Regions from separate parts of the Shewanella sp. SW24 genome, predicted to be linked through region 3. Evidence: predicted binding sites of a transcription regulator. Region 3 holds the regulator's gene; each other region holds the start of a gene.

Region 1 (4,818 bases), on a different contig from region 3:
TCACAGTACCATCGCCACCACAGGCGATAATGATATCAGCGCCTGCATTACGGGCTTGCTCGGCGAAGACATTTGCAGTTTCGTCTGCTGTTGTGAGTTTTAAAGTCAGGTCAAAATAGGCTTTGAGTTCATCTTGGATTTGCTCGCTGTATTCTTGCCATTTCCCGCCACCAGAGACTGGGTTGGCGATAATCCACGCCACTTTGTGGATGTTAATTTTCCCTTGACTGAGCATGCGATCTAGCGCGCGTAATTGCCATTTGTTTAAGCCAGCGGTTTTGCGAATTTGCTTTATCTGTTGCAGTACTTCGGCGAAGTGCTGTTGTTTATCTTTACAAACCAAATAAGCGGCGAGTACCAGCACTGAGCGGCCACGACCCATAGCACAGTGGATGAGTACCTGTTTATTGGCGCGCACTTGGCGGTGCAGCCAGTTAACGGCTTGATTGAGTTGGGCGCTGGTCGGTACGCTATGGTCGAGGATGGGAATATTTAAATACTCGATATGATCTTCAAATTGCGACCAATCTAAGCCATCAAATTCAGCGGTGACATCCAGAATGGCAGTGATCTTATTGGCTTTAATCGTTTCCAGATCTGCGGAAAAGAGTCTACAGCCGAGATACAGATGTTCATCAATCCTCTGCATGGGCGGTACTGAATCGTATTTTCTGGCCCAGTGGTTATAGAGTCGACTGCCTAATAAAAAGGGAATAAAACCCCAACGAATATACCAAGGAATAGTGCCATCTTGGCGTTTTCTAAAAATACTGGCGAGATTAAACCAATAGGCTGAACCGACTAAAAACAGTGACAGACTTGTCCATGCACAAATGAAAGTGAGCAGGGGAGAAGTGTCTGTTACTGCAAAATAGGCTAACAATACTGCACCTGCAGTGTACAAATATTTGATGTGGATCTTCGTTAGCATGCAAGTCCTCCAATGCCATTATTCTTGGTTAAAATCGTTGCACTTGAATGGATAGATGTCGAGATGAGAGATGCAGAAATGAGCGAGTCTAAACCAAAAGGGTGGCAATAGACGAGTCTATTGCCACCCTAAAGTCAGGTTTGTTTAGCACTTAGTATCTTTAGCTTTAACACCTTCTTTGACTTCTTCACAGGCATCTTCGATGGCGTTACCTGTATCAGTCATTACTTCATCGATTTTTTCGCCCGCGTCTTCGGCTTTGTTATCACTACAGGCCGTTAAACCTAGGGCGAGTAATAATGCGAATGCTGCACTTGTCATCAGGGTAAATGGTTTCATATCTATCTCCTTTTCTAAAAAAATTATAGTCGCGGTGATTTACCCTTAAGGGCATTGATCAGCAGAGAAATCACTAATAACACAATAAATATGAAGAAAATGATTTTCGCTATTCCCGCCGCTGCGCCAGCAATCCCAGCAAATCCTAACAACCCGGCAATCACGGCAACAACTAGAAATACTAATGTCCAACCTAGCATAATAACCTCCTGCCCTTGTATTAATCCTTCTCATGACCGTTTGTGTCACTTGTAAGGTAACGGCTAATGGCTCTTACTTGATTGCGATCTTAATGCCAACTTTAAAAATTTTAAGTAGTTAATTGATTTTAAATATAATTTAAATCATTTTATTTAAAATGGTGTGAGTGAATTAAAAGAGGGGTAGGCAATTTTTACCTAAGCTTCGGTAAGAGTTTCAGCCAGAAAATCGTGGGAACACTGCATAAAAAAGCCGATGCTATTTGAGTATCGGCTTAGATGGACGTCGATAGCGAGGCTGAAAAAGAGACAGTACTTTGCGGTAAACTGTCAGCACTTGCGCATTAACTAACATCGCCAGCAGCAGAGGCGCAGCTTCACAGCGTTCTATTAAGCAACGTTTACATGATATCTGTTAGATAGTACGACAATGATGGCACAGCAAATACCATAGAACGCACCAAGACCTCCATAATATATTCCTGCTTCACCCGACGTAATATGCCCTGAGGCAAAAGATATTGATATTCCAATATAGGCGCTTAAAAGACCCAGGGTGGCACCCGCTAACCCAAACTTACGACCACGAAGAATGGGTGCCAAAGTGCCAGATGCGGTAGTATTAATATCTAGATTGCTAACGTTAATATCAAAAGCTGCCGCTAACGCTCTTTTTGATTCTAAAGAACTGGTACCTTCGCTTTCTATTCTCTGAATAGTACGAATGCTCAGTCCTGAGATTGTGGCAAGTTGATCTTGTGACCAAGAACGTTCGTTTCGAAGCTTCTTAACTAAGTCTTTGTTTATCATTTGTTCCATTTTCTAGTTCCTAATAATGATTGCTGGAGGGTAATCATCATCCGAAACTCTTGATTTTAGTTATGACAACCTTACGTCAAAGTTACGACAGTGGCCCGTCAAGTTGCTTAGGCCCTGTTAAGATATGAGCAACGCAATATCAAAGCCTCTCCAAACCTCCTTAAACACAAAAACGCAACGCATAGTAAAAATGCTATGCGTTGGCTGTCCATCTTTTTTTGTATGGTTTTATTCCAGTGGACTAAACGTATGTGTACAGTGCGGATGTTCAGGAAGTTTTAATTCTTTATCCCACGCTCCGTCCCCATAGGATGATTTCAGTCGAGCAAGCATAACTTGAGCACTATGAGTTGTACCTGCTAATTGTTGAGAACACTTTGATGAAGCCTGCTCATTTGCAGAATGTTCAACAAAGCAGCCATCACTGCCACTTTCAATGATAGATTCTAATACCGCCTGATTATAAAAACGGCTAACTTGTGTTCTAACTAGGCGTTCTGCCCAACCGCTTGCAAAAACACGGTTATCATCAGAAAACATACTTTGTGGACGAGGTAGTCTACGTTCAGTTTCAGCAATAGTAGCGTCTAAATCTATTTGTAGATCGAAAAAATCGATCAGTATTTCACGAAAGTCATTAAGTCTGGAACCGCCTGTCGTCACTTGACCAGCGATAGGCTCAGACTGGACTAAATCTAATACTTTACGTTTAAGTGAAGTATTGTTTCTTAATGACTCTGTAATTTCGTGAAAATCTTTTGCATAAGTAACAGTCATACAGCCCCCACATTAAGTTTACATTGGAAAGCGATTACTAACCCTAAGTGCTATTTTGAGTTAATTTAACCACAGATAAATAGAGGATAATCATATTCCATCAATTGCACTTGATTTTGATACGGCAAACAAAAACTAAGAGCTGTATAGTGTGCATGCGCATAATTTCACCTTGAGCTCTTGGTGAACACCACAACTAACTGATTAAAAACAATTTTCACGTTAGCAGGTATCATTCTGATTGGGAAGTACTCACAGGTATGATTTTTGCTCGTTTTGTTTTGCACATTTTTATAAGTCATTGAATATTAATGTTAGATAAATAGTACTTCTGAAATAGCGCGTAAAAACAATACTTTTGAATGACAAAAGCCTTATTCACAAATCATGTGGTGGATGTAGAGTTTTGGGGAGGGGATATGTCCTATCAAAGTTTGCCTCGCAACCCATTCTTAAATTAGGCAGCATGTATTCGATTGATTGCAGGCGGGCATTGTCGCGGCAGTGGCCATCGGAAAAAGGGACTTTTCCGTTGAGCCCCCAGGGATGGGTTCACGGCGTGCCACTAGAGCGACAGTGCTTAGCAGCATTGGCACAAACAAAGCCTATAACTCAAGAGATTAGGTTGGCAATAACGTAGGCGCTTCGATTTAACGAGGTAGTGAAGAAGACTGCATCAAGCAGGGAGTTGAGTCCCTACTTGATGTATCTATTGTCCCGTAGTGCTTAAAAACGATTTAGCGGTTTCCAGCGTTGCAGGCTAACTGGAATGGTCGCGCCTTGGGATAACAGCAGGTTAATGCGGGATTGATATGCTGCGCCCACCATTAAATGTTTGGCTAAATCCACCGCATTACGGGCCTTATAGTCATCTAAATAACTGCCTTTCGCCCAAGCATTAAATGCGCCGAGCGCTGGGCCTGCCCAAATTTGGTAATCCATTTCGCGGCCGACTTCACCTGTGTTCGACCAGCGGCTAGACAGACCCAAATACCAGCGGAAAATCAGCGCCATCTTACGTTTGGGGTTATCCAGTGCACGCTCGATTTGTTTAGGATCGCGCTCGTTAAAGTGGGCGACAGTGCCCGCCCAAATATCATCGAGTGATGAGCGGAACACTTGCTCTTCGAGCTTTTTACGCTCGTCCGCAGGGATGGCATCAATCGAATCGTAACGGGTGTAGATCTCATAAAGCTTATTGGCGCGCATCGGGAACAAAGTGCCGCGCTTAACCACTTGTAATTTCACGCCCATTTCGAACATATCGGCGGCAGGCGCCATAGTCACATCGGCCATTTCTGTGGTGGCGAGTAACTTACGTGTGTGTTCGCTCGCGCCCGCCTCCACACACGCTTGGTTGATTGAACCTGTGACGATAAAGGCCGCACCCATGTTGAAGGTGGCTAATGCTGCATCGGGTGTGCCGACGCCGCCGCCTGCGCCAACACGGATGGGCGTTTTATATTGATACTTAGCTTGGATTTCATCTTTGAGCGCCAAAATCGTCGGCAATAGCGTGACCAATGGACGATTGTCGGTATGGCCGCCTGAGTCGGCTTCGGCTGTGATGTCGTCCGCCATAGGCACCTGCAATGCCATCGCCATTTGGTCTTGGCTGATAAGGCCGTCACTCACTAATTGCTGGAGGATTTTGGCTGGCGCTGGCTCCATAAACTTAGTCGCGACTTCGGTACGGCTGATTTTGGCGATGACTTTGTTGCCAATGACTATCTCGCCATGTTCGTCGCGGCT
Region 2 (4,818 bases), on a different contig from region 3:
AGGCCAAGCACACGCTATTGAAAGCCAGTGGCCAACAATGGGTTTAGATTACAGCCCAGTGCCATTGGTACTAAGCGACGTTTTTGGTCGTGAAGCTGATACTGTGCTGGAAATTGGCTTTGGCATGGGCGCCTCTTTAGTACAAATGGCTAAAGATGCACCAGAGCAAAATTTCATTGGTATTGAAGTACATAAACCGGGTGTAGGCTCTTGCCTTAGTGATGCCGCCATTGCTGGTGTGACTAATTTACGTGTGTATCATCACGATGCCATGGAAGTATTAGAACATGCGATTGCTGACGGTTCATTAGCCCGAGTGCAATTGTTCTTCCCAGATCCTTGGCATAAAAAACGTCACCATAAACGCCGCATCGTACAAGCTGAATTTGCCGAACTTATTCGTCGCAAGCTAAAAATTGGCGGTGTTTTCCATATGGCCACTGACTGGGAAGAGTACAGCGAGCATATGTTAGAGGTGATGCAAGCCGCTCCGGGTTATCAAAACCAGTCGGCCGACGGCAGTGTGGTACCACGTCCTGACCATCGCCCATTGACAAAGTTTGAAGCCCGCGGCCATAGACTGGGTCACGGTGTATGGGATCTGATGTTTGAGCGTATCGCTTAATCACGAACTCAATTTTAGCTAATTTTAAACACAAAAGGGAAAATCACTATGGCAACTAATCGTAGCCGTCGTTTACGTAAGAAAATGCGCGTTGATGAATTCCAAGAGTTAGGTTTCGATATGGCTTGGACTTTTGATGCATCAGTATCTGAAGCCGATATCGATGCAACTGTAGATAAATTCATCGATGAAGTGATCGAAACCCGTAAATTAGGTTTCCATGGCGGCGGCCACATCGAATGGGAAGGCATTATCGCCACTCAAACGATTGGGAAATGTACCGAAGAAGATATTGCTGCAGTTAAGGCATTCTGGGCGACCCAAAAAGTGTCTCAGGTTGAAGTTAGCGAACTGTACGACATTTGGTGGGGTTAATGCCCGAGTTGGCATTACTTGAGGAAGTGGTCGAGAAAGTTCGACCCTTGCTCGGCCAAGGAAAGGTTGCAAATTATATCCCCGCACTGGCCAGCGTTGATGCTGGCAAATTAGGTATTGCCGTCACGACTGTTGACGGTGAAACTTTAGGTGCGGGCGATTACCTTGAGCCGTTTTCGATTCAAAGTATCTCCAAAGTTTTCAGCTTAACCTTAGCGTTAACTTTATATGAAGAAGCCGAAATCTGGAGCCGTGTTGGCAAAGAACCTTCGGGTCATTCATTCAACTCTTTAGTACAAGTCGAGTTAGAACGTGGCAAGCCGCGCAACCCATTTATCAATGCTGGCGCGTTAGTGATTGCGGACTTATTGCAGAGTCGTTTAGGGGCACCTAAACACAGAATGCTTGAGTTAGTCAGGCAACTAAGCCAAAACGATAAAGTGTGTTTCGATAAACAAGTAGCAGATTCTGAATATCAGCATAGTGCGCGCAATGCGGCTATCGCTTATTTGATGAAGTCGTTTGGTAATTTTCAAGGCGATGTTGATACTGTGCTGCGCACCTATTTTCATTATTGCGCCTTGAAGATGAATTGTGCTGACTTGTCTAAGGCCATGTTGTATTTGGCTAATCGCGGTAAAAGTATCACAGGGACTGAGCTTATCTCTCAAGTGCAAACTCGGCAACTTAACGCTCTGTTGGCAACCTCGGGCTTATACGATGGTGCGGGTGAGTTTGCTTATCGTGTTGGTATGCCAGGTAAAAGTGGCGTCGGCGGCGGTATTATTGCCGTGATCCCTGGAGAACTGTCGATTTGTGTATGGTCGCCAGAACTCGATAATAATGGCAACTCACTTGCGGGCACTGCGATGCTTGAGCATCTAAGTCAGCGTCTCGGTCGTTCTATTTTCTAGTCTTATCTCTCGTTTTTATTAGCACTATCAGACTAAATGTTAGCGAATTTCGCTAATGACCTTTTAGTGCTAAATTTAAAAAATTCAACATAATCATATTTTTATAAAGTTGGCACGTCTCCTGCTATAAGCTATTCAGTAGTTTAGGTTTATCGAATTATTCAGATTAAAGGACGAACAAAAATGAAATTAAATAAGTTATTAACTGGATTTGCATTATCTGGCGTGATTTTAGGAACATCTAGCGTGCAGCTGGCGCAAGCACAAACAGAGCCAAAAATAGATGAACGCTGTGAAGTCGCCTTAAATTATGACGTTATGGTTGAGCCTAAAAAATTAGTCATGAGCGAGAAGGGCACAGAAAAGTATCGTATCGAAGTTGACAAGTTATTTGTGGAAGGTAAGCAAGTTAACTTAACCGACAAGCAGAAAAAATTGGTTACTCAATATGCCGATGAAGTTTCGACTCAAGTGCCAGAAGTGATTGAACTGGTGAATGAGGCAGTATCTCTTGCTTCCAAAGCGGTTGGTATGGCCTTAACACCTTTAATGGGTGATGCCGCTGGTGCAAAATTTGATGAAATGATGGCTGGCGTTCAAAAACGTGTTGACTCAGTGGCTTACAAGAATGGTGATAGCTTCTATTTAGGGGCTACTGAAGACTCGATGCAAAGTACATTTAACGATGAATTCGAGCAGGAAATGGAACAAATTGTCCAGAATTCAATTGGCGCAATTATGATGAACTTAGGTGGCCAAATCATGTCTGGTGGCGGTGAAAATTTTGAAGCCAAGATGGATACCTTCTCCAAAAAAATGGACAATTTAGGCCAAGATATTGAGCAACAAGTTGAGAGCCAATCTAAGGGATTAGAAGCTAAGGCTGACCGTTTGTGCGACCGATTTGAAAATTTGTTAGTGCTTGAAAATCAATTGCGCCAAGAAGTGCCAGAACTAGCACCTTATGTGTTGACACAAAACTCAACCAAGGAACTGCGTGAATAGTTCTTGCAAATAGTTCTTGTAAATATCTCTTGCGAATCGCCCTTAGTTTTAACTGCAATAACTTCTATCTCCTTGTGCATGAGTCAAACTTGAATGCTACGCCCCTAGTCAATTAATCGACTAGGGGCTTTTTTATTGGCTACGGTTTAATCATGGTGACAACCTTTATGGCTAAGTTGATGTGGCTTATAGGCTAGGCTTGCAGCGATTTAGTTCGGAATGTTACAGTCTAGAGACGAATATTTGGTATACTCTTAAAATATAATTAAAAGCTGGCATATCAGTCAGATATAACCCCCTACTTTAGTGGACTTTTTCGGTCTAAATCTCTGCGTTATATCATTTTGATGCGAGATATCAATGCTATGGTTATTTTTAAGCGATGATTACGCTAACCATAGCTGCTCACCGAAAGTTAATATCATTGTCGTAAACAGCTTAAGGCGACTTCCATGTTAGAACTGTTAGAACCTATTGCGATTTTTACTCATGTGGCCAGAGCAGGTAGTTTTAGTGCCGCCGCAAGAAGGCTTGGGATCTCTAAGTCTAAGGTCAGTACACAAGTCGCCGATCTTGAACATAGACTTGGTGTTCAATTAATTCAACGTACCACCCGCAGCTTAAGTTTGACTGAAGCTGGGCATTTGCTGTATCTGCAAGGTGAAGAATTGCTACGTGACGCTGAACAAGCGATAGCCAGCGTGCATAACTTAAATGATGCGACCCGCGGCGTGCTTAAGGTGGGAATTTCCCAATCCTTTGGGGTGATGCATATCATTCCTGCGTTGCCATCTTTTATGGCAAAACACCCTGAGCTTGAGCTACAAGTGAGCTTACTGGACCATAAAGTGGATGTCGTGAGCGAAGGCTTAGACTTACTGTTAACTATGTCTGAGCAATTACCGCTTGGCATGGTTGCTAGACCTCTGATGAAGTGCCAATTCCTGTTAGTTGCTTCGCCTGGCTATATTGCTCAACATGGCGAGCCAACTCGACCTGAGCAGCTAGTTGACCACAACTGTTTGGTCTATCAAGGCGAGTGGCACGAGCACAGCATGTGGCAATTTAAGAAGGGTGATGACTACTGTGAAATTGGCGTATCGGGTAATTTCAGGGTGGATAATGCGCCTGCATTAAAATCTGCTGCAATCAGTGGTCTTGGAGTTGTGTATCTTGCGAGTTATCTGATGGAAGATGAAATTGCCAAAGGGACATTAGTGCCTTTACTGAAGGATTGGCAATTGACCCACCATCTGCCATTGCAGGCGGTTTATCCCCGTCGTAAGCACTTAGCACCTAAGGTTAGTTCTTTTATCGAATTCATCAAAGATCACATAGGAACGCCACCGTATTGGGATGCTCCCTATGTCGAATTATTCAGTAAACGTCAGTAAAATAGGAAACATTGTTCTCAAAAGCAGTCTTATGTGGTTTTAAATTGGGCAGGTACTTTTCTGGTCATTTAAAATCAATACTTTAGGTTGAGTTAATGAGTACATTTGTTGATGGTTTTTTAGGGGTTACTAAAGCACTTTTTTATAACATCCTTGAACTCTGTTCTTAATTGAATACAATGGTAACAGTTGATTCGGAATGATCTGAGTCCTATACGTTTATTGGAAATGACCCCTTTCAATTTTTGTATACAGGTCGGCGTTAATGCAGTTTTGGATCACAGCCAACAGAAGTTTGAGAACTAAAACAATGTTGGCTCTTTAAACCATCATCCTAGTTTTTGGTTTACCTCAGCCTTATCGCTGAGGTAATTTTTTTATTGATGGTTTGCAGCCTTGAACACAAGTTTTGTCTCCCTGTACCCTAAAGTCGCAACTGTGTGTTAAATGATGTGAAGGCAAGTGCTAAAGCATATATTAATGCAACAAATATAGTGACCCACAG
Region 3 (4,818 bases):
CAGCCAATGGCCACAGTTAAATAACTGCGATTGTTACGCTCGAGGTGCGGCAGCCAAGTCTCCAGTAAATTTTCGATTTGCCAGATGAACTTATTGACCAGTGGTTGGCGATTTAAGAATTCAGCCACGGGTTCATCTAAGCCAGTCAATGGCCGCAGCGCCAACTCCCAGTGGGGATTGGGCAGAAAGCGTACATCGAACATAAAGTCTGCTTCGGTGGGCATTCCGTGCTTAAAGCCAAAGGACTCGAAGTTGATCACGAGTTCTTTATCGACACTACCAAGGAGAATTTGTCTGACTTGGTCGCTTAAATCATAGATATTCAGATTCGACGTATCTATGTAGTGATCGACCAGTTTTGACATAGGCTCGAGCAGTTTCCCCTCCAGCTTTATCGCTTCTTGCAAAGACACTCGGCTCTTCGACAAAGGATGCAAACGGCGGGTTTCGCTGTAACGCTTGAGCAGAATTTTATCGCTGGAGTTAAGGAAGAAGCTCGTTAACTCAGTATCTGGAGGTAGGCTAGCGAGTTGTTTTACTAAGACCTTATCCTGCTCAGGCATGTTACGCACGTCGACACTGATGGCGACGAGATCGTTACTGCCTTTGAGTTGCTCAAGCAAACTGCCAATCAATGGCAAGGGAAGGTTATCGACACAATAATAGCCGAGATCTTCGAGTACCCTAAGGGCGACAGATTTGCCTGAGCCTGAGCGGCCCGACACTATGACCAGTTTCATCCAGTGATTACCTGATAGAGTTCCGTTTCATCATGCGTCTTGCGTAATTGCTTTAATATTTGCTTGTCGCTCAGCTTTTCGGCCATGCAAGACAAGGTACTTAAGTGCTGCTGACATTGGTCTGCAGGCACCAGTAGTGCAAATAAAATATCAACAGGTTGCTTATCGATAGCATCAAATGCTATCGGCTCTTCACACTTAATTAGTATGGCAATGGGCTGATCTATATCGGCTAGTCGACCATGTGGAATGGCGATGCCGTTACCTATACCTGTGCTCCCCATCTTTTCGCGCGCCACTAGGCTTTCGAATATCTCTTGAGATGAGAGGGTCGGGTACTGGGCAGCGACTAAGTCGCTGATGAGTTCCAGTACCTTTTTCTTGCTGCCCGGAGTGGCGCAGGTAGTGCACTCCGGCCGCAGTATGGTACAAAGTTCCATTATTAGTGTTTTGTTAACTTCTCTTTGTGTTTAATAACCTGACGGTCAAGCTTGTCAATCAGGGCGTCTATAGCGGCATACATGTCAGCATGCTCTGAAGTAGCAAAAACTTCACCACCTATGAGGTTTATTCTCGCTTCAGCAATCTGTTGCATTTTCTCAACATTGAGCACAACGTGCACATTATTGATCTGTTCGAAATGGCGTTCAAGTTTTGAAAACTTTTCTTCTACATATGCACGTAACGATTCGGTAATTTCGATATGGTGCCCACTTAGGTTTATTTGCATAGAAACGTCCTCCGATATCCACTGTAGGTTATAAACTTTTACGCTGATTAGAAGGTGGAATAAGCATAGCCTCTCGGTACTTCGCAATGGTTCTGCGGGCTACGTTGATCCCTTGTTCTGCCAGAAGTTGTGCCATCTTACTATCGCTTAATGGTTTTTTCTGGTTTTCCGCTGCCACCAGTTTCTTTATAAAGGCTCTGATTGCTGTGGATGAGCACTCACCACCATCGTCAGTACCGACGTGGCTAGAGAAGAAGTATTTTAGTTCAAAAAGTCCCTTAGGGGTATGCATGTATTTTTGAGTTGTGACCCGTGAGATGGTGGACTCATGCATTTCTACCGCTTCAGCAATATCGTTAAGCACCATAGGCTTCATGGCTTCTTCACCATACTCAAAGAAACCTTGCTGATATTGCACTATGCAATTAGCAACTTTAAGCAAAGTGTCGTTACGGCTTTCTAGACTCTTAATAAACCATTTAGCCTCTTGCAGATGGCCGCGAATAAATTGGCTATCGGCTTGGTTTTTTGTGCTGCGTGCCATAGAAGCATAATGTTGATTTACATTGATTTTGGGCATGCAGTCAGGATTAAGCTCAACGACCCAGCGGCCATTTTTCTTCGACACAGACACATCTGGGATAACGTATTCGTCATTATTGGGTGTGATCAACAAACCTGGGCGAGGATTGAGAGTTTGGATAAGTGCTATACCATCCCTTAATTCATCCTCTTTTAATTTAGTCTTACGCATCAATAACCTAAAGTCTCGGGCGGCGATCAGATCTAAATGATCTTTGATCAGCATACGGGCGTTTTCTAGGTTGGGAGTATCAGCGGCGAAATGCGACAGTTGGATCAACAGGCATTCACTTAAATCGCGGGCGGCAACGCCTATGGGATCAAAATGCTGAATACGCTTGAGTACGGCTTCGACTTCGTCAAGCTCAACTTCAGGATTGCCCATGGCTTCGAGAATTTCTTCAGTGCTTTGGGTGAGATAGCCCTGATCGTCGATGGCATCAATAATGGCGGTGGCAATGGCTAAATCGGTTTCAGAAAACGGCGTGAGGTTTTTTTGCCATTCTAAGTGTTCGTACAAACCTTCACTGGTCTCGCCTTGGAAGGGCATATCGTCTTCACGACTGCCGCCGGGGCCTGAGTTTGGGGAGGCGGTAAACACTTCATCCCATGTGGTGTCCATGGGGAGCTCATCGGGCATGGATTCTTTGGTTAGCGACTCTGCCGTGTCTATGGTGGAGCTGTCTTTTTCTGGTGGCAGAGTGCTAGATTCACTGAAATCCGTATCGGATAGCGTTTGGTTTACAGGGTTTTTAGTGGCGTCGAATTGATCCTCTTCCAGCTCGAGAAGGGGATTAGAATCTAATGCTTGCTGGATCTCTTGCTGCAGTTCCAGTGACGACAGTTGCAACAGACGTATAGCCTGTTGTAGTTGTGGCGTCATGGTTAACTGTTGACCCAGTTTGAGCTGGAGTGACGCTTTCATGTTACCGCTGATCCCTACGTTATTATTGTTAGATGAGGTCGCTTATTATTATCTTGAGTGAAGCCCAATGGCGGTATAAATTGCCTCCATTGGCTTCGCTCGATTAACTATAGCCTGAATTGTTCACCTAAGTACACAGCCCTAACTTGCTGATTGTCTAAGATCTCTGCTGGAGTTCCTTCGGCAATCAGGTTTCCGTGACTCACAATATAAGCATGTTCACATACATCTAATGTCTCGCGGACATTATGGTCTGTGATCAGTACGCCAAGGCCGCGACTTTTGAGTTGTTCGATAATCTTCTTGATGTCGATAACCGAAATAGGATCGACGCCGGCAAACGGTTCATCGAGCAAAATGAACTTAGGATTAGCGGCTAAAGCCCGCGCAATTTCGACGCGACGACGTTCGCCACCCGACAATGACATGCCTTGGCTGTCACGGATGTGGGTGATATGAAACTCTTCGAGCAGATGTTCTAGTTCTTCTTCTCGTTCTTCGTTTTTAAGTTCTTTACGAGTTTGCAGTACGGCCATGATGTTGTCATGAACAGTTAGCTTACGAAAGATACTGGCTTCCTGCGGTAAGTAACCTATGCCTTTGCGGGCACGCAGATGCATAGGATCTGCGGTTAAATCATCATCGTCGATAAAGATATGCCCCTTATCGCTCTTCACTAGCCCGACAACCATGTAAAAGGTCGTGGTTTTACCGGCACCGTTTGGACCGAGTAGGCCAACGACTTGACCGGTTTTTACCGTCAGACTGACGTCTTTAACCACTTGGCGACTCTTGTAACTTTTTGCCAGATTTTGTGCTCTTAAGGTGATTTGGGTCATTTAGAGTCCTGCTTTTTTACAGGTTTATCCGCCGGAGCGTCTGATTTAGCATCATCTTGATAGTTTTCAGGCTGAATAATAGTGATCACGCGATCGTCACCACTGCCAGTACTCTCGGCCATCAATTTCTGTTGAATCATGTTATAGCGGATTAAATTGCCTGTAACTTGGCTACCTGCTTGATCTAATGACGCCATACCTTTCAGTGTTAAGGTGCGGCTTGCCATATCGTAACGAATTTCTTTCGCGCTTGCCGATGCTGGGCGACCATCGTCTAATATTTGGCTATACGTAGCAGGGTTGCCTGTGGCGACCAAAGTTTTGCTATTTTCACCTTCAGCGGAAAATGCACGCAGTTCATTTGCTTGGATTTTTATTGAGCCTTGGGTAACTTCAACTGGACCAAAGAAGATGATCTGGTTGTTTTTGATATCCGCAGTTTGGCTCACAGCTTTAATTTTGACTTCTTGCTTTAAGTCGCCCACTTTCGCGAAAGCACTCATGCTCATAATTAGCATTAGGCTGGCAAGTAATACGTTATTTTGCTTCATATGTTCCTACTACCTGACTGGTCAATTGCACTTCTTGCGCGTTGAGGTCGGCATAAAGGCCTTGGCCTTGAATATTAAAATCTTTCCCTGTGACGTAAATGGTACGGTCAGAGGTCATTATCATAGTGTTGAGATCGAGTTCCAGATAACTGGTGGACAAGGTCTGAATCGGTTCTTCTGGGCTAATGGCATCGATAATAACATTATTTTCTAATACAACCTTGCCAGTTTCCTTGTTTAGCTTGCCCTGATCAGCCCTGAGCTGCCATTGTGCTTTACCTTGGTCTGGATAAACAAGATAAACAGGTTGAGTAAAGAAAGTTTGATTCGTTGAATCATAATGTTCCATGTGTTTCGCCGTCACACGGCTATTCACTAGTCCTTGCTCATTGAACTCAACACTGCGCAGATCTTCAACGATGAAATCTGGGGTATTTTGATCTTTTACTCT

The links. Region 3 encodes sigma-54, which starts transcription at its own class of promoters, with help from an activator protein. Its sites were predicted from a motif close to GTTGGCACGNNNNTNGNNT; they were not measured.
Region 1: a site for sigma-54 is predicted at 1,552-1,570, ahead of L5M17_RS02515 (DUF1328 family protein). Genes of this name have one in related genera too.
Region 2: a site for sigma-54 is predicted at 2,023-2,041, ahead of L5M17_RS17905 (YggN family protein). Genes of this name have one in related genera too.

What each region holds. Positions count from the first base shown of each region.
Region 1 covers NZ_JAKKSH010000002.1:145,319-150,136, reverse strand. Annotated here, with positions in the region: gene L5M17_RS02525 (diacylglycerol kinase family protein) at 1-931, opposite strand, end outside; gene L5M17_RS02520 (hypothetical protein) at 1,076-1,270, opposite strand; gene L5M17_RS02515 (DUF1328 family protein) at 1,294-1,470, opposite strand; gene L5M17_RS02510 (helix-turn-helix transcriptional regulator) at 1,861-2,289, opposite strand; gene L5M17_RS02505 (hypothetical protein) at 2,518-3,066, opposite strand; gene pfaD (eicosapentaenoate synthase subunit PfaD) at 3,793-4,818, opposite strand, start outside.
Region 2 covers NZ_JAKKSH010000026.1:17,217-22,034, forward strand. Annotated here, with positions in the region: gene trmB (tRNA (guanosine(46)-N7)-methyltransferase TrmB) at 1-625, shown strand, start outside; gene L5M17_RS17895 (YggL family protein) at 674-1,000, shown strand; gene glsB (glutaminase B) at 1,000-1,914, shown strand; gene L5M17_RS17905 (YggN family protein) at 2,098-2,919, shown strand; gene L5M17_RS17910 (LysR family transcriptional regulator) at 3,372-4,313, shown strand.
Region 3 covers NZ_JAKKSH010000008.1:58,789-63,606, forward strand. Annotated here, with positions in the region: gene rapZ (RNase adapter RapZ) at 1-740, opposite strand, end outside; gene ptsN (PTS IIA-like nitrogen regulatory protein PtsN) at 737-1,180, opposite strand; gene hpf (ribosome hibernation promoting factor) at 1,183-1,470, opposite strand; gene L5M17_RS08565 (RNA polymerase factor sigma-54) at 1,499-2,977, opposite strand; gene lptB (LPS export ABC transporter ATP-binding protein) at 3,085-3,816, opposite strand; gene lptA (lipopolysaccharide transport periplasmic protein LptA) at 3,813-4,367, opposite strand; gene lptC (LPS export ABC transporter periplasmic protein LptC) at 4,354-4,818, opposite strand, start outside.